Regions from separate parts of the Pseudoxanthomonas sp. PXM04 genome, predicted to be linked through region 1. Evidence: riboswitches for the same ligand, from Rfam matches in the RefSeq annotation. Region 1 holds a riboswitch; each other region holds the start of a gene.

Region 1 (5,921 bases):
CCTGGGCACGCTGTTCGGCGGCCAGGCGCTGGCGTGGATGGACATGTCCGCCTTCATCGCCGCCTCGCGCTACGCGCGCACCACCGTGGTCACCGCAAGGTCGGAACAGGTCGATTTCAACCAGCCGATCCACAAGGGCGATCTGGTCGAGGTCATCGCCCGCATCGTCAAGGTCGGGCGCAGTTCGATGAACGTCGATGTCGAAGTCATCACCGAGGATCTGCTGAGCGGCGAGCGCAAGCTGTGCACGCGCGGCCACTTCGTGATGATCGCGCTGGATCCGCTGGGCCGGCCCACCCAGGCTCCGCCGCTGCCGCCACCGGTCGTGCAGGGTTGAGGTCCGTCCCCCTCCGCTGACCGCGGATGCCGTGGCGCGCACGAGGCTGCGCGCGCCACGGCCCGGCCGCATCACGCCGCGGCCCGCATCCTCTTCGCCGCCTCCACCATCGCCTCCAGCGCCACGCGGGTCTCCGGCCAGCCACGCGTCTTCAGCCCGCAGTCCGGATTGACCCAGATCTGCTCCGGTGCCAGTACTTCCCGCGCCTTGTCCAGCAGCGCATGCATCTCGCCACTGTCCGGAACCCGCGGCGAATGGATGTCGTACACGCCTGGCCCGATCTGGTTCGGGTAGCGGAACTTCACGAATGCGTCCAGCAGTTCCATCCGCGAGCGCGAGGTTTCGATGGAGATCACGTCGGCGTCCATCGCCGCCACGGCTTCGATGATGTCGTTGAACTCGGAGTAGCACATGTGGGTGTGGATCTGGGTTTCATCGGCCGCCACCGCGGCGGTGATGCGGAAGCATTCCACTGCCCAGTCCAGATACTGCGGCCAATCGACCCTGCGCAGCGGCAGCCCCTCGCGCAGCGCCGGTTCGTCGATCTGGATCACGCCGATGCCGGCGGCCTCCAGGTCACCGACCTCGTCGCGCAACGCCAGCGCGATCTGCCGGCAGGTCCGCGCGCGCGGCTGATCGTCGCGGACGAAGGACCACTGCAGCACCGTCACCGGTCCGGTCAGCATGCCCTTCATCGGCCGGGATGTGAGTGATTGCGCGTGCCGCGACCAGCGCACCGTCATCGGCGCCGGCCGCACCACATCGCCGAAGATGATCGGCGGCTTCACGCAGCGGGAGCCATAACTCTGTACCCAGCCGTTGCGGGTGAAGGCGAAACCGTCGAGCTGCTCGCCGAAGTACTCGACCATGTCGTTGCGCTCGAACTCGCCGTGCACCAGCACGTCGATGCCGAGTTCCTCCTGCACGCGCACGCAGCGCGCGATCTCGGTCGCCAGGAAGGCGTCGTATTCCGCATCGGGCAGTTTCCCGGCGCGGTTGAGCGCACGGGCCTGGCGTACTTCCGGCGTCTGCGGAAAGGAACCGATGGTCGTGGTCGGATAGGGTGGCAGGCGCAGGCCGGCCTGCTGGCGCGCACGGCGCGTGGGATAGGGCGAGGAACGATGGGCGGCCGCGGGCGTCAGCGCGGCCAGGCGCTCGGCCACCTCTTTCCGGTGCACGCGCGCGGAACGGCGACGGCTTTCGTGGCGCTCGCGGGCGATGGCCAGCGCCGGCCCGGCCGCGGGCGCATCGTCCAGGGCGGTCGCCAGCAGGCGCAGTTCCTCCAGCTTCTGCCGCGCGAACGCCAGCCAGCCACGCAGTTCGGCATCCAGCCCGGTTTCGCCTTCCGCGTCCACCGGCACGTGCAGCAGGGAGCAGGAAGGCGCCAGCCACAGCCGGTCGGCACCGACATGGCCCTGCGCGTAGCGCGCGAGCACCAACGCGTTGTCGAGGTTGGCGCGCCAGATGTTGCGGCCGTCGATCAGCCCGAGCGACAGCGTCCGTCCCTCCGGCAAGGCTTTCAGCACGGCGTCGAGTTGATCCAGCCCGCGCATCAGGTCCACATGCAGGCCATCGACCGGCAGGGCCGCCACCAGCGGCAGGTTCGCGCCCAGGTCGCCGAAATAGGTGGTCAGCAGCAGCTTCGGGCGCGTCGCTTGCGCCAGGGCGGTGTAGGCGTGCCGGTAGGCCTGTTGCAACGCCGGGTCGGCGTCCAGCACCAGGCAAGGCTCATCGATCTGCACCCATTCGGCGCCGGCGGCGGCCAGCCGCGACAGCAGTTCCGCGTAGGGTGGCAGCAGGCGTTCGAGCAGCGCCAGCGGATCGCCGCCATCGCTTGCCTTGGACAGGCGCAGGAAGCTCACCGGTCCCAGCAGCACCGGCCGCGCATTGAAACCGGCCGCATGGGCCTCGTTGAACTCGCTCAACGGCTTGTCGCCACGCAGGCGGAACGTTTGCTCGCGATGCAGTTCCGGCACCAGGTAGTGGTAGTTGGTGTCGAACCACTTGGTCATTTCCAGCGCGCGCAGGTCCACGCCGTCCTGTTGCCGCCCCCGCGCGAGGGCGAAATAGGCCGCCAGCGGATCCACGTCCGCCAGCGCGCGATAGGGTTCGGGGATGGCGTCGAACAGGAAGGCGGTGTCGAGCACGTGGTCGTACAGCGAAAAGTCGTTGCACGGCACGACATCGACGCCCGCGTCGACCTGCAGGCGCCAATGGCGGAGGCGAAGCGCGCGTGCGGCGGCGTGCAGTTCTTCGCCGGTGGCGTCGCCGCACCAATGGGCTTCCAGTGCCCGCTTGAGTTCCCGGCGCACGCCGATGCGCGGGAAACCGAGATTGCCAACAGTCGTCATGATGCATGTCCTCATTCGTGGTCGGATGAGGAACGAAGGACCGCGCCGCCTTCATCGCCGATGGCGATGGCGGACAACGCCAGCGACCTTCGCCCCCTCGGGCGAACCGGAACGGCGAAGGGAGGCGCACGGACTTGCGCGCGGACGCGACGCGTCCGCGGCAGTTCCGGGCACCTCCCCTCGGAAGTTCCAGGTCATGCGGAAGACTTCGGGTCTTCCGGCCAAGGCAGGTCTTCGGGCTCATGGACGTCGGCCCGATCCGGGGATCGGGGCCGGCCTACTGTCCGCCGCTTCCCGGCCCTTGGGGGCCAGTGCCGATGACGGGGGTCGTTTCCAAATACCGCTGCGGGGCAGCGCCGGAATGGGGCTTTTCGGCCCGCACCGGCTTCCCTATTAATTCCATCTCTTCATTCGCATGAAGAGATGGAAACCCTGGCCCGGGCACGTTACGGCGATGCGACCGCTGCGTCAAGCGGCCTTCCTCGCGGGATACGGCCCGCCACCTTGGCGGGCGCGGCAAAAGCCGGCACGGTGAAGGTCGGGGAAGACAAGGTCACTTCCGTCGGCAGATCGCGAAGCTCTCCCGTGCGCAGGAAACGGTGGACCGCTTCCCGGGCCGCCGGCTCGTTGCGCAGCTGATAGAACGTGCCGTCGTGACCACCGCGATGGATCACGATGGCGTGACCATTGCGCAGGTAGGGCAGTTGCGCCAGCGCGTTGTCGATGGGCGTGGAGGTATCCCAGTCGCCGTGCACCAGCAGCACCGGCGTATCGATCGGCCGCAGCTGGCGGTAGTCGTCGCCCAGATCCGGTGTCGGCCATGCCGACGCGGCCGCCAGGTAGGGCGCGAAGCCGCCCTCGCCGAGATAGGCGCTGGCCGGATCGTGGCGCAGGCGGAACTCGTGAGACGGCGTGATGCCCAGGCTGGTGTCGATCAGCGGTCCAATCAGCTTGTATTCCTGCGCCTGCCGGCCCCTGGCCACTTCGCGGGCCCAGTCCGTGTAGCGGCCGTGGTACAGCGACAGCACGAACGCGGGCCAGGTGTGCGGCACGCTGGCCTCGGCCAGCAGCGAAGCCTGCAGGTCGGCCAACCCGATCACCACCGATCCACCGCCATCCTGCGGATCGACCGTGATCGGCTGCCGCGCGAAGCGTTCGCGCAGCGCGTCGATGGCGGCCATCAGTCCGCCCGTCGGCAGATACGGCGCCAGGCCGGGATCCCGATCGGCATCGAAGGCGATGCGCTGCATCGTCGCCAGCAGCGGCGATGGCATGTCGTAGCCGAAATCCAGCGGCTCCACCGATGACAGCACGGCGCGCGCGACGATGTCCGGATGCGAGCGCATCACCGCGAAGCTCCATTGCGATCCAAAGCTGCCGCCGAACAGGCTGATGCGCGGGTAGCCCAGCGCGCGACGCAGATCGTCGACGTCGTCGGCGCAGGCGTCGATGGTGTAGCCCGCCAGATCCTTGTCCGGATGCGCGGCGATGGCCGAGGCGGCGCGACGAAGCGCGTCGTCGATGTCATCCCGCGCGGTGTATTCGCGGTCGCGCGGCCACGCCGGCGACATCGCGGTCAGTTTTTCACCGCGCTCGCTGTAACCGCGCTGTTCGATGATGACCAGATCCGCGGTGTCCCGATAGGTCAGCCAGGATCCGAGCCGATTGCGCGCGGTCTCGGTATCGCCGTCGAATGCCTCCAGCACCGCCAGGCCCGGGCCACCGGGCAGCCAGAAGACGGGCGGCGCACCGGTGGGCACACGTGCGCGGATGCGGGCGAAGCCCACCCCGATCAGGCGGCCGCCGGTGGCACGGCGGTTTTCCGGTACGTACAGCGTGCCGATTTCGTAGGGCACCGTCGTACCATCCGCGGCGCGGACCGTCGCCGCGGTGACCACGATGTCGCCGGCGCGGCGCGCCTGCGCGAAGGCGCCGGAAGCGATGGAACCAAGCATCATCACGACAGCCGACAACCAGAGCCTGCGCTTCATGGGCGGATTCCCGACGATGGGGTGGGCGTAGCCTCGCTCCACAGATATCTTTATGTCAAGATATTTTTCATGACGACCCCACCGACCGATATCCCGCCCTCCCCCGCTCCCGACCTGATCGACCAGCTGCTGGCGGACTGGCGCCGCGAACGGCCCGATCTGGATGCTTCCGCGATGGCGGTGGCGGGCCGCGTCCTGCATCTGGGCCGCCTGCTGGAGGCACAGGCCGACGAATGCCTGAAGGCGCTGGAACTGAGCTACACGGAGCTGGACCTGCTGGCGACGCTGCGCCGCTCCGGCGCGCCCTACCGGCTGTCGCCGACCGACCTTCGCCGTTCGGTGCTGCTGACCTCCGGCGCGATGACCGCCTGCCTCAACCGACTGCAGCGGCGCGGCCTGCTTCGGCGCGAGGCGGATCCGCGCGACGGCCGTTCCCTGTTCGCGGTGCTGACCGCCAAGGGCGTCAAGCTGGCGGAGCGCGCCATCGCGCTGCGTTTCGAACAGGCGCGCCTGGCCGTGGCCGGACTGGACGCCGGGGAACAGGCGACACTGGCGGGACTGCTGCGCAAGCTGGGCCAGGGCATGGCGGCGGACTGAGGCGGACCGCGCCGGGTCCGCGCGGTGCGGCGACACCGCGCGCGGCCTACACTGGCCCGCCCACCCGTGCCCCGGCTCCATGCGCCACGATCACATCCTGACCCTGTCCTGTCCCGATCGCACCGGCATCGTCTACCGGGTCACCGGGCTGCTGTTCGAGTCGGACTGCAACATCATCGACGCGCAGCAGTTCGGCGACGAGGAATCCGGGCGCTTCTTCCTGCGCGTGCATTTCGACGTGCCGTCCGCGGCGACCCTGCCGGCACTGGAAGCGCGCTTCGAGACGCTGGCCGAAGCGTTCGGCATGGAATGGCGAATCCACGATGCGCGCCGCAAGGCGCGCCTGCTGGTACTGGTCAGCAAGCAGGGACATTGCCTCAACGATCTGCTGTTCCGCGCGCACAGCCGGCAGTTGCCGGTGGAGATCGCGGCGGTGGCGTCCAACCACGCGGACTTCGGCCCGCTCGCCGCCTCCTATGGCGTGCCGTTCCACCATCTGCCGGTGGATGCGGGCAATCGTCCCGCGCAGGAGCGGCGGATCCTGGATCTGGTCGAATCCGGGCAGGTGGATCTGGTGGTGCTGGCGCGCTACATGCAGATCCTGTCGCCGGAGCTGTGCGACGCGCTGTCCGGGCGCGCGATCAA
Region 2 (5,921 bases), on a different contig from region 1:
GCAGCAACGGCGGCACGGGTTCGACGTCCATCGGCGCGAACGCCACCGGCGGCGGCAAGGTCGTGGCCGCATGAACACCCCAGGCATCGGCCAGCGCATCCAGCCGCGCGTCGATGTCGCCGAGTTCACCGGCCGACACCAGACCGAGGTGACGCTCCGGCAACGCCAGTTGCGCATCGCGCGGCAACGCGCCCAGCCAGTGCAGATCCGCCGGCAGGCTGCCGCGCAGCAGATCGGCGTGATGGGCGCTGCCGATGCGATTGGCGGCCACGCCATGCACGGCCAGACCTTCGCGATAGCGCGCCAACCCCGTCGCCAACGCGCCGAAGGTCTGCGCCATCGCCGATCCGTCGATGACCGCCAGCACCGGCACGCCCAGCGCCTGCGCCAGATCCGCGCTGGAGGGCGATCCGTCGAACAGGCCCATGACGCCTTCGATCAGGATCAGGTCGGATTCGCCCGCCGCCGCATGCAGGCGCGCACGCACGTCGGCCTCGCCGGTCATCCATAGATCCAGTTGGTAGGCCGGCGCGCCGCTGGCGCGTTCCAGCACCATCGGATCCAGGAAGTCCGGACCGGTCTTGAACACCCGCACGCGACGGCCCTGGCGACGGTGCCAGCGGGCCAGCGCGGCGGTCACGCTGGTCTTGCCCTGCCCCGAAGCGGGCGCGGAGACCAGCAATGCCGGACAGCGGAAGGTTTCGGAATCCATGGTCTACAGTTCAATACCGTGCTGGGCCTTGATACCCGCCTTGAACGCATGCTTGATCAGGCGCATCTCGGTGACCGTGTCGGCCGCGTCAATCAGTGCCTGCGGCGCGCCGCGTCCGGTGACGACCACGTGCTGGCGCGGCGGTCGCGCGGCCAGCGCGGCGAGCACCTGGTCCAGCGGGACGTAATCCTTGTTCAGGGCGATGTTGAGTTCGTCGAGCAGGACAAAATCATAGGCCGGATCCGACAGCATCCGCGCGGCCTCTTGCCAGGCCACGCCGGCCGCGGCGATGTCGCGCTCGCGATCCTGGGTTTCCCAGGTGAAGCCCTCGCCCATCACACGATAATCGACGTCCTCGTCGAAGCGACGGAAGAACGCCTCCTCTCCGGTGGAAAAGCTGCCTTTGATGAATTGCACGACCCCGCAATGGAAGCCGTGTCCCAGGCTGCGCGCCAGCATGCCGAAACCGGAGGAACTCTTGCCCTTGCCATTGCCGGTGTTCACCACCAGCACGCCGCGGTCGATGGTGGCGCGGGCGACCCGGCGATCGACCAGTTCCTTCTTGCGCTGGGCGCGTTCGCGATAGTGCTCCTCCTCGCTGAGCCCGCGGCGTTCCGAACCGCGGCTCATGCCGGGCTGCCCTGGCGGGAGGCGGCGCGTGCGGCCAGCCCGCGCAGGCATGCGCGAACCAGGAAAGCGACGCCCACGTAACCGGCCAGCGTGCCCAGGGCGCGCGGATAGTAGTGCGGAATGCGAGCGAGAAAGCCGTCCAGGGTCGGCTCCGGATAGCGCCCGGAGAAGAAATAGAAACCGCCCTTGGACAACAGGTAGGCCACGCTCGCCGTCACCGCCAGCGTCAATGCCAGGCGGGGTACCGTGCCCGCGTGGTCCCGGTGCAGCCCGCGATAGGCATGGCCGCCCAGCCATAGCGCCGCGTAGGCGAACGCCAATGCCCAGTAGGCCGGCGACAGGCACCAGTCGGTGATGGTGCCGTTGGCGAGGCTGCCGAAGTCCAGCAGCGACGACAGCACGAAGAAGGCCGGCAGCGTCCACATCGGCCGCAGCAGCGCGCCGGCCAGGAAGAACACCGCCCACGATGCGCTGGGCAGCGCATCCACGCTGGCGAAGTGCTGGCCGCGGGTGGCGATCATCAGCAGCGCCAGGGCGATGCCGGTGAGGAGCTGCGCACGCGTGGACGTCAGCGGCAGCGCGGGTTCGGATGTGACGGACAGGTGCTTTGCGGACATCGCGGTTCTCCTGATCAGGTGCCGAGGGAGGCGGGACGACGACGGGTAGCCAGCAACAGGCCATGCACCAGCAATGCGCTGGCCACGTAGGTCAGCGTGGTCCGCACGAACAGCGGTCCCCACTGCCAGATCCGCGCCAGGTACTGCGACCATTCCGGATTCGGGTAGCGCCCGCCCAGCCAGTAGAACGCGCCGTTGGAAATCAGGAACGACAGCGAGGCGCAGGCCAGCGCCACCAGCAGCGCGCCGCACAGCCCGCGCCAGTCTTGCGCCATCCTCGGCGCGTAGGCGCGGCCGCCGTACCAGAGCACCGCGTAGGCCGGCAGCAGGAGGGCGTAGGCAGGTGTCACGCAGAAATCACTGACGCCGGCCAGTTCCACCGCCGCCCAGTCGATGCCCACCGCCAGCCCCAGCAAGCCCAGGAACGGCAGGTGTCCGCGCAGGTACAGGCCGCCCAGGAAGAAGATCGCCATCGACGCGTCCGGCAGATGCAGGACATCGCCGAAGTGATGGTAACGGGTGGCGATCATCAGCACCGCGAAGGTGGCGAGCAGACCGAGATGGAAAGGCCGTGACAGTGGTTTCATCTTGTGCTCCGGTCAGTGGGTGACGGGCTGGTAGCGGACAGTCAACAACCAGGTCCGTCCCGGCTGGTTGTAGAGCGCGGCGGTTTCGTAGCGCTTGTCGAACACGTTGGAGGCCGCCAGTTGCAATTGCCACGCCGGCGTCAGCGTGTAGCCCATGCGCAGGTCGACCAGCCCGTACCCGCCCAGGCGGGTGGTGTTGGCGAGGTTGTCGTAGCGTTCGCCCACGCCGATCGCGCTGGCGCCTACGCTGAACGCGCCGAAGCGGCGATCGGCATCGATGCGGGCGCTGCTTCGCGCTCGTCGCGGCAGCAGGTTGTCGCGGTTGGGATTGTCGCCATCGTTGCGCGGATCCAGCCGGGTCAGGCTGGCGCGCAGATCCCAGTCCGCCAGCCGTACCGCGCCTTCGGCCTCGATGCCGCGGATGCGCGCGCGATCAATGTTGTTGGGGCCGCCGGAGTCTCCCAGCGAGGCATCGAACGCGATCATGTCGTCGATGCGCGTCTCGTAGGCATGCAGCGCCCAACGCGCACGCCCGTGATCGCCTCGCAGGCTCAGCTCGACGCTGCGCGAGGTTTCCGGACCCAGTTCCGGATTGCCGTAGCCCGGGAAGTAGAGTTCGTTGAAGGTGGGCGCCTTGAAGCCGGTTCCGTAGCTGGCACCCAGGCGCAGCTGTTCGGTGAAGTCCCAACCCCATTGCAGGCTGCCCGTGGTCTCGCCGCCGAACTGGCTGTCGTCGTCGCGGCGCGCACTGGCCTGCAGCGACTGCCGGCCGAATTCCTGCTGCCATTGGCCGAACACGCCGCGATTGATCCGGCGATCGCGCGCGTAGCGGGTATTGCTGTCCACCTCGTCGCCGGACCAGTCGTAGCCCAGGGTCAACAAGCCCGCGCCGACCCCCAGGTCGGCCTGCAGCGAACCCAGCTTGCGGCGGGTGTCGAAGTGGGAGGAATACACGCCATCGAGGAAGTTCTCGCTCAGATCCGCGCTGGCGCCGGCGCTGGCAGTGATGCGCAGCCGATCATTGGCCGCGTAGCGCACGCGCCCGCCAACCACCTGCTGGACCGTATCGGCCTCGTTGTTGAGGCTGCCGTCGTATTCGTTGCGGCCTTCGGCGCGGAACAACCGCAGTTCCGCGTCCCAATGCTCGTCGAAGCGATAGCCGCCCTGCACGGTCAGCGAGGCGTTGCGGTAGCCATCGCGATCCGGATCGAAGTTGCGCCGGCCGCGATAGGCGTTGATGCCGTCGGTGTCCTGGTGCGCGGCCTGGATTGCATACCAGCCGCCCCGCTCGGCATCGCCGCTGCGCCCGCCGATGCCGGCGGAGGCGCGTCGGGTCCTTTCGCTGCCGATGCTGGCGCTGAAGTTGGGCTGGAACGGCCCCTGCGGCCGGCGGGTGAAGATCTGGATCACGCCGCCCAGCGCCTCGGATCCGTACAGGCTGGAGAATGGCCCGCGCACGATTTCGATGCGCTCGATCTGCTCGACGGGAATGTCCTGCAGCGATGCGCCGCCACTGGTGGCCGACCCCAGCTTGATGCCGTCGACCAACACCAGCACGTGATCGGATTCGGTGCCGCGCAGGAACAGCGACGTGGACTTGCCCGGACCGCCGTTGTTGGCCAGCGACAGGCCCGCGCGGCCAGTCAGCAGATCCGGCAGCGAGGCCGGCTGCAGGCGCTCGATCTCCTCGCGATCGATCACGGTGACCGCGGCCAGGGTCTGGTCCTGGGTCCGCGCGGTGCGCGTCGCGGTGACGATCACGCCATCCAGATCGGTGGCCGGCGCTCCGGCGAAGGCCGGGGTGGTGAAGCAAAGGGAAGGCAACAACGAAACCGCCAGGATCTGGCGGTGGAACGACGACTGCGGATGCACTGACACACTCCTTGACCGCGCCTGCCCGCGCGGAAGCGATGGAAAAGGACAGGCGGAAAGAGAGTGCTATGGCGACCGGAAACGAGCTGGCCTCCATGACATCGCCCACCGCATGTCACGCCGCTCAAAGGCCGGTCTCCGGGCTCGCGAGTGAAGCCGGGAAAGATCCGTGCTTCCGGTCCGCGCCTTCCCATGCATCAAGCACAGTGGCTGTTGCGGTACCTTGTCTCGCCTACCGTTGCGGGGGCAGCTCCGGAATTGCCGATCGTGCGAACACGATCCGGCGCACCGGATTCCCGTTTCAACCACCGGCCAGGCCGGCGGTCACCTCAGGCGGCGCGAGTATAGCAGTTGATGGCAGTGTGGCCCCGGCGCCGTGGCGTGCGCCGGAGCGGCCGCGCGTCGCGGCTCAGCGCTTGCCCGGTGCGGGCGTCGCGGCGGGCGTGGCGGACTCGCGTTGCAGCGTGACCGGGATCGACTTGACCCGCGCATCCAGCGCCTTGACCACGTCGGCGGTCAGATCGTGGCTCATGTTGCCGGCCAGCACCATGCCGCGATCCAGCAGCACGCCGCAGCCGTGGCGCTGGTAGGCCTCGGCGATGAGCGGCTGGGCGGCGGTGGAGATCCGTTCCAGCACCGACGCGCGGGTCGCCTCGATCTCGCGCGAGCGCTGGCTGGCGCGCTGCTGCACGGCCTGCGCTTCCTGCACCGCCTTGCTCTGCTCGGGGGTGAACTTGTCAGCGGAAATGTTGCCGCGCACGCCCACGCGGATCAGTTCCGCCTCAGCGCGGCTCTTGTCGCGTTCGATCTCGGCCTGGGCGTCGGTCACCAGTTTCTGCAACTGCACGCCCGCGTCCTTGCCGGCGGCCGCGTTGGAGAACACCGCTTCGCGGCTGAGGTAGCAGACACCGGCGACGACCGGGCCTTCGAGCGAGCCGGTCGCGCCGCCAGCCGCCTGCGCGCAGACGCCATTGGCCGCAGTGAGCGTCACGGCGAGAGTGAGGAAACGGAGTGTGTTGGAGGAATTCTTGCACATGGGAATGTTATCGTCGTCCGGTTGACGGAAGTGGGGTTTCAATCAGGGGGCCAGCAGGTCGTTGAAGCGGCCCAGCGACGCCAGGTGGAAGTGCACCAGCGCCAGCCAGCCCTTGCGATGCCAGTCGACGATCACCGCGTCCGGCAGCGCGGCGAATTTTTCGCCATCGACCACCTGGAAGCCATCGACGCTGCTGCGGCGCCCATCCGCGAAGGCGATGTTGGCGCTGCGTTCGATCAGCAGCCCCTGCTCGGCCAGCGCGGCGGCGAAGGTACGTGTGGCCTGGTCCTCGCGGGTGAAGGTGTCGCAGAACTGCAGCGCCTGCCTGGTCAGCTCGCTCGGCTCGCCGTTCTCGAACAGCGGATTGCCCTCCTCGCCCGACGGGATCACCGCGTCGGAGCCGGCATCGATGGCCAGCACGTAGCCTTCCGGATCCCGGGTCTGCACGAACACGAACGGATAGCGGC
Region 3 (5,921 bases), on a different contig from region 1:
GGTGCTGTCGTGATCGACCTCGTTGCGGTAGTTGTCGGTCTCGTTGTCGCTGCGGCCGACGTTGACGGTCAGGGCGAAGCGGTCGGTCGGCACGTAACGGACCTTGCCATTCAACACCTGCTGCACGTTCTCGGTGTAGTTGTAGTAGCCGTCGTACCGGTTCGCGCCTTCGGCGCGCAGCGCGCTGGCCTCGGCGGTCAGCGTGTCGGTCAGCTTGTAGCCGCCGCGCAGGCTGGCAGAGACGTTGCGGTAGCCGTCGCGGTCAGGTTCGTCGGCGTAGCAGCCGCGACCCTGCGATACCGAGCCGCGGCAGGCATTGATGCCATCGGTGCGCTGGTAGGCCGCGTCCGCGCCGAACCAGCCGCGCTCGCCGCCGCCGCCGAAGCCGGCGCTGGCCTGGCGCAGGCCATTGCTGCCGCCGCCGATCTGGAAGTGCGGCGCGTAGGTGCCCTGGTTGCGGCGGGTGAAGATCTGGATCACGCCGCCGATCGCCTCGGAGCCGTACAGGCTGGAGTTCGGGCCGCGCACGATCTCGATGCGATCGATCTGCGCCAGCGGCAGATCCGGGATGGCGGCGGCGGCGAAATCAGCCGAGTTCACCCGCACGCCGTCGATCAGCACCAGGGTGTGGCTGGAGTTGGTGCCGCGCAGGAACAGCGAGGTCTGCTTGCCCGGGCCACCGGCATTGGTCAGGTTGATGCCGGCGCGGCCGCGCAGCAGATCCTGCAGCGAGGTCGCCTGGCTGCGCTCGATGTCGGCGCGGTCGATGACCTGCGCCGGCGCCAGGCTGTCTTCCAGCGCGATCGCGGTGCGGGTGCTGGTGACGACGACTTCGTCCAGTTCGGTGGCGGCGTCCTGGGCGAGCGCCAGGCCCGGCAGCGCCAGGGCGACGGCCAGGGACAGGGTACGGATAGGTGGCATTGCAATCGGCTCCATGCGCCGCGCGCTCCCGCGCGGCATAACGAGGGGAGGCGGCAACGCGGGAACGGGAAGACAGCGGAAACGGCCGTACGCACGGCGCTCGCCGCCGCAACGCCCGCCGCGTCGCAACCAGTCGTCTTTCGGGCCGGTCTCCGGGCTTGCGAGCGCGATGGCGGCGCCATCGCCGGCCAGGGCGCCTTCCCGTGCGGATGCACAGTGGCGTATGCCCTGTCCTGGCTCGCTTACCGTTGCGGGGGCAGCGCCGGAATCACCCGCAGCGCCGGGATGGCGTGCGCGGGTTCACCGGCTTCCCGTTTCAACCCGGGGCGGAATCGTCCGCGGGTCACCAGAAAGCGCGGCGATCCTACCAGATACCGGTCTGGCGGATGCCGATCCTGTGGATGGGCGGGCCGCGCCCGGGCGGCAGCGCGCATCGATGGAAAGCGGGCAAGGCAAGGCATGCATCGGGGCGGGCGGGGATGGGCGCGAGGCCTCCCGTAGAATCCCGGTTCCCTCGCCGCAAGAAATCGCCTCGTGTCTTCCGACTGGATCCTCGCCGATTGCCGGCAACCTTCCCCCGAACACGCCGAACGCGCGCGCGCGCGCCAGGATCAGCTGACCAAGCCGCAGGGCTCGCTGGGCCGCATCGAGACCCTGGCGGTGGAACTGGCGGCGCTGCAACGCGCCGATCGTCCGACGCTGGCACGGGTGCCGGTGATCGTGTTCGCCGGCGATCACGGGGTGGTCGCCCAGGGCGTGTCGGCGTTTCCGTCCGAGGTGACGGTGCAGATGCTGCACAACTTCGCCCACGGCGGCGCCGCGATCTCGGTGCTGGCGCGCGAACTCGGTCTGCCGCTGCGGCTGGTGGATGCCGGCACCCGCGGCAGCCAGCCCATCGCCGGCGTACACGCCGACAAGCCCTGCCTGGGCACCCGCGACTTCAGCGTGGAAGCGGCGATGGACGAGGATGAACTCGCGCATGCGCTGGCGGCGGGCAGGCGCGCGGTGGAAGCGGCCGGCGACGCCGATCTGTTCGTGTTCGGCGAAATGGGCATCGGCAACACCACCGCGGCCAGCGCGTTGGCCTGCGCGCTGGCGGATCTGCCGCTGGAGGAACTGGTCGGCGCGGGTACCGGATTGCAGGGCGATCGGATTGCGCACAAGCAACGGGTGATCGCGGACGCGCTTGCATTGCACCGTCCGCACATCGCCGCGCACCCGCAGCCCGCGCGCGAGGCGCTGCGTCGTGTCGGTGGATTGGAAATCGCCGCGATGGCCGGCGCGATGATCGCCGCCGCCCAGCGGGGCGTACCGGTGCTGGTGGACGGTTTCATCGTCTCGGCCGCGGCACTGGCGGCGGTCCGCCTGCAACCCCAGGCGCGGCCATGGCTGCTGTTCTCGCACCAGTCCGCCGAGCGCGGCCACGCGCGCGTGCTGGCCGCGCTGGAAGCGCGCCCGCTGCTGCAACTGGATCTGCGCCTGGGCGAAGGCAGCGGCGCCGCGCTGGCGGTGCCGCTGCTGCGACTGGCCTGCGCGCTGCACGCCGGCATGGCCACCTTCGCCGAAGCCGCGGTTTCCGGACGCGACGAGACGCCATGATCCTCGACCTGGTGCGCCATGCCTCGACCGGACGCGTCGGTCATTTCGATGGCCGCACCGATCCGCCGCTGCTGCCGGGCGCCGCCGACGCGGTCTGCGGCGGTTGCACGGGCATTGCCTGGTCACGGGTGATCAGTTCGCCACGCCAGCGTGCGCTGCATACCGCGCAGGCGCTGGCCGCCGCGCAGGCGTTGCCGGTGGACATCGCCGATGACTGGGCGGAGTGGGATTTCGGCGACTGGGACGGTCGCCATCGCGACACCCTTGCGGCAGACCCGCACTCGCAGCGCGCCTTGCAGGATTTCTACCGGGATCCCGGCGCGCATCCGCCGCCCAACGCCGAACCCTGGGCCGGCTTCGAAGCACGCGTCGGTCGCGGCCTGCGCGCGCTGGCGCGACGCGAAGACACCTCGCCCGCGCTGGTGGTCAGCCATGCCGGCCCGTTGCGACTGGCGCTGGCGCTGGCCTGCGGCCTGCCGCTGGCGTCGCTGTGGGCGGTGCGCATCGATTACGGCACCCGCCTGCGCCTGCGCGTGCAGATCGATGACCGGGATCAGCTGTGGGGCGAACTGATCGAGGTGCGGCAGGCATGAGCATGCGCAAGCTGATCCTGGCGGTGCAGTTCCTGACCCGCCTGCCCACGCCGCAACTGCGCGACTTCCGCGAGGAAGAACTGAGCCGCACGGCGGTGTATTTCCCGCTGGTGGGCGTGCTGATCGGCGCGTTGGTGGCGCTGCCGCTGTGGGCGCTGGACGCGCGCCCGTGGCTGGCCGGCCTGCTGGCCTTGCTGGCCTGGGTGTGGGTGACCGGCGCATTGCACCTGGACGGGCTGGGCGACGTGGCCGACGCCTTCGGTGCCGCGCATCGCGATCCGCAGCGCTTCCTGGAAGTGCTGAAGGATCCGCACATGGGCGTGTTCGGCGTGGTCACCGTGGTCATGCAGGTGCTGGCCAAGTTCGTGCTGCTGGCCGAACTGGCCGATGGCGCGTGGCTGTGGGGCGTGCTGCTGGTACCTGCGTGGGCGCGCTGGGCCACCACGCTGTTGTGGAGCCGCTGGTTGCCGCCGCTGCATGCGGGCATGGCCGAGCGCTTCGCCTGGTACCGCAACGAAGGCGCGTACTGGGATTGGGCGTGGGGCGTGGCGCTGGCGGCGATCAGCCTGTGGCTGGCGCCGCCGTTGCTGGCGTGCCTGCTGCTGGCACCGTTGACCGCGTGGTACTGGAAGCGCCGCCTCGGCGGCATCTCCGGCGACTGCCTCGGCGCCAGCACCGAGGTGCTGGAAACGCTGCTGCTGTTGGCGCTGGCGCTCGCGCCGGCGGCGTGGCGCCTGTCCTGAGGCGGATCAGTCGTCCTGTTCGCCGCCGCCCGGCGAGTCGAACAGGTTCATCGAAGGCGCGCTGCCTTCATCTTCCTGCCCATGGGTGGTGGTGGTCACCGGCGCGGCTGCCGGACGGCCACGGGGTGGCGGCAGCAGCGCGGCGGCGGCGTCGTAGGCCACCAGCAGTTCGCTGCGGCGTTCCTCCGGCAGGTGCTGCCAATGGCAGTCCAGCAGTGCGCCTTCCAGCGCGTACAGCAGGTTGAGGCTGGGACGGAAACCGGCGCGCTTGACCCGCATGAAGGCTTCCACCGAACCGGCCGCCACCAGATCCTCCTGCGTGCGCAGGCCGACCTGGCGCAGCCAGGCCGCCGATTTGGGACCGATATTGCGCATCTTCGCGGTGCTGATGCTCATGCCAGCGTCTCCACGTAGATGGCGGCGATGGCTTCCAGCCCGCGTTGATCTTCCTCGTCGAAACGCGCCAACTGCGGGCTGTCCAGATCCAGCACGCCGATCAGGCGATCGCCCTTGACCAGCGGCACCACCAGTTCCGAGCGCGAGGCGCTGTCGCAGGCGATATGGCCGGGGAAGGCCTCCACGTCTTCCACCCGCTGGGTCTGGCGGGTGCGCGCGGCCGCGCCGCACACGCCCTTGTCCAGGGCGATGCGCACGCAGGCGGGCAGGCCCTGGAAAGGACCGACCACCAGTTCGGTGCCGTCGTGGAAATAGAAACCGGCCCAGTTGAGATCCGGCAGCGCGTGGTAGACCAGCGCCGACAGGTTGGCGGCGTTGGCGATGCGGTCGCTTTCGCCGCTGAGCAGGGCGCGCGCCTGGGCGGCCAGCTGCGCGTATTGTTCCGGTTTGCTGCCGGTCAGGGTCTGGCTGGTGAAGGACATCACTGGATTCTAGCCCGAACCCGCGAGGGGGCCGGTGCGCCGGGAATGGTTGGATTGATGAAGACAACGTGATGACCGGCCAAAACAGGACGCGCCGGCGTCGGAATGTTCCGCTGGCACGCGGCTGCCTTCGCCGGACCGGCCCGCTACGATGGGCGGCCACGCGCCGACGGGGCGCATCGCCACAGGAAACGGATGCACAGCTTCTTCGTCACCGGCACCGATACCGGGGCAGGCAAGACCTTCGCCAGCAGCAGCCTGCTATATGCCCTGCGTGGTCGGGGCCTTCGCGCGGTCGGGATGAAACCGGTCGCCAGCGGCTGCGAACGCACCGTGGACGGTTGGCGCAACGAGGATGCGCTGGCGTTGCTGGCTGCCAGCGATCCGCGTCCGGCCTATGCCGATCTCAATCCCTATGCGTTACCCGCGCCGCTCGCCCCGGAGATCGCCGCGCGGGAAGCCGGCGTGGTCCTGGCGTTGCCGCCGATCGTGGATGCCTTCCAGCGGTTGCGGGCGCAGGCGGACGTGGTGGTGGTGGAAGGCGTGGGCGGCTGGGCGGCGCCGCTGTCGGCGTCGCTGGATCAGGTCGATCTGGTGCGCGCGCTGCGCCTGCCGGTGGTGCTGGTGGTGGGCATGCGGCTGGGTTGCCTCAACCATGCGCGGCTGACCGCGCGCGCCATCCGTGCCGACGGTGCGGAGCTGATCGGCTGGATCGCCAGCGAAGTGGATCCGGAGATGGCGCGGCGGGACGAGAACTTCGAACTGCTGAAGGCGCGCATCGATGCGCCGTGCTGGGGGCGCTTGATGCATGCCGCGCCGGCGGATCCGGCGGTGGGGGCGGGGCGGTTGGTGTTGCCGGGGTGATGGGGAGTGTGGGGTTTTAGGGGTGTTGGTTTGCCGCCCAAAGCGCCCCCATCCGCCCTTCGGGCACCTTCCCCCGCGGGCGGGGGAAGGATTCGCTCAAAGAAAAGGCCCGGCAGCGGGGAGGCGCTGGCCGGGCCGGATTGCGCGGCGGGAGGGGAGTCCGCGCAATGTAGAGAGAACTTTGAAGCGGTATTACTTGGCGGCCTTGGCAGCCTTGGTCGCCTTGGCCACGGTGGCCTGGACGTTGTCGGTGGCGGCTTCGTACTGGGACTTGGCCAGCTGGCCGAAGGCTTCACCGGTCTTCAGCGCCAGACCGAACACTT

Evidence for each region. A riboswitch is a leader RNA that binds a small molecule or an ion and turns the genes downstream of it on or off. The one in region 1 is predicted to bind cobalamin.
Region 2: another riboswitch for cobalamin. It lies ahead of btuB (TonB-dependent vitamin B12 receptor); the one in region 1 lies ahead of metE (5-methyltetrahydropteroyltriglutamate--homocysteine S-methyltransferase).
Region 3: another riboswitch for cobalamin. It lies ahead of btuB (TonB-dependent vitamin B12 receptor); the one in region 1 lies ahead of metE (5-methyltetrahydropteroyltriglutamate--homocysteine S-methyltransferase).

What each region holds. Positions count from the first base shown of each region.
Region 1 is NZ_JACVAG010000003.1:393,379-399,299, reverse strand. Features, by position in the region: gene IB228_RS10275 (acyl-CoA thioesterase) at 1-337, shown strand, start outside; gene metE (5-methyltetrahydropteroyltriglutamate--homocysteine S-methyltransferase) at 409-2,688, opposite strand; cobalamin riboswitch at 2,896-3,138, opposite strand; gene IB228_RS10265 (alpha/beta hydrolase) at 3,135-4,679, opposite strand; gene IB228_RS10260 (MarR family transcriptional regulator) at 4,749-5,276, shown strand; gene purU (formyltetrahydrofolate deformylase) at 5,356-5,921, shown strand, end outside.
Region 2 is NZ_JACVAG010000004.1:908-6,828, reverse strand. Features, by position in the region: gene IB228_RS10825 (cobyrinate a,c-diamide synthase) at 1-712, opposite strand, end outside; gene cobO (cob(I)yrinic acid a,c-diamide adenosyltransferase) at 716-1,342, opposite strand; gene IB228_RS10815 (hypothetical protein) at 1,339-1,863, opposite strand; gene IB228_RS10810 (hypothetical protein) at 1,974-2,546, opposite strand; gene btuB (TonB-dependent vitamin B12 receptor) at 2,559-4,418, opposite strand; cobalamin riboswitch at 4,530-4,765, opposite strand; gene IB228_RS10800 (OmpH family outer membrane protein) at 4,828-5,454, opposite strand; gene IB228_RS10795 (SapC family protein) at 5,497-5,921, opposite strand, start outside.
Region 3 is NZ_JACVAG010000006.1:192,528-198,448, forward strand. Features, by position in the region: gene btuB (TonB-dependent vitamin B12 receptor) at 1-921, opposite strand, end outside; cobalamin riboswitch at 1,047-1,287, opposite strand; gene cobT (nicotinate-nucleotide--dimethylbenzimidazole phosphoribosyltransferase) at 1,456-2,520, shown strand; gene IB228_RS15545 (histidine phosphatase family protein) at 2,517-3,113, shown strand; gene cobS (adenosylcobinamide-GDP ribazoletransferase) at 3,110-3,856, shown strand; gene IB228_RS15555 (TfoX/Sxy family protein) at 3,863-4,246, opposite strand; gene IB228_RS15560 (GAF domain-containing protein) at 4,249-4,734, opposite strand; gene bioD (dethiobiotin synthase) at 4,930-5,598, shown strand; gene IB228_RS15570 (phasin family protein) at 5,791-5,921, opposite strand, start outside.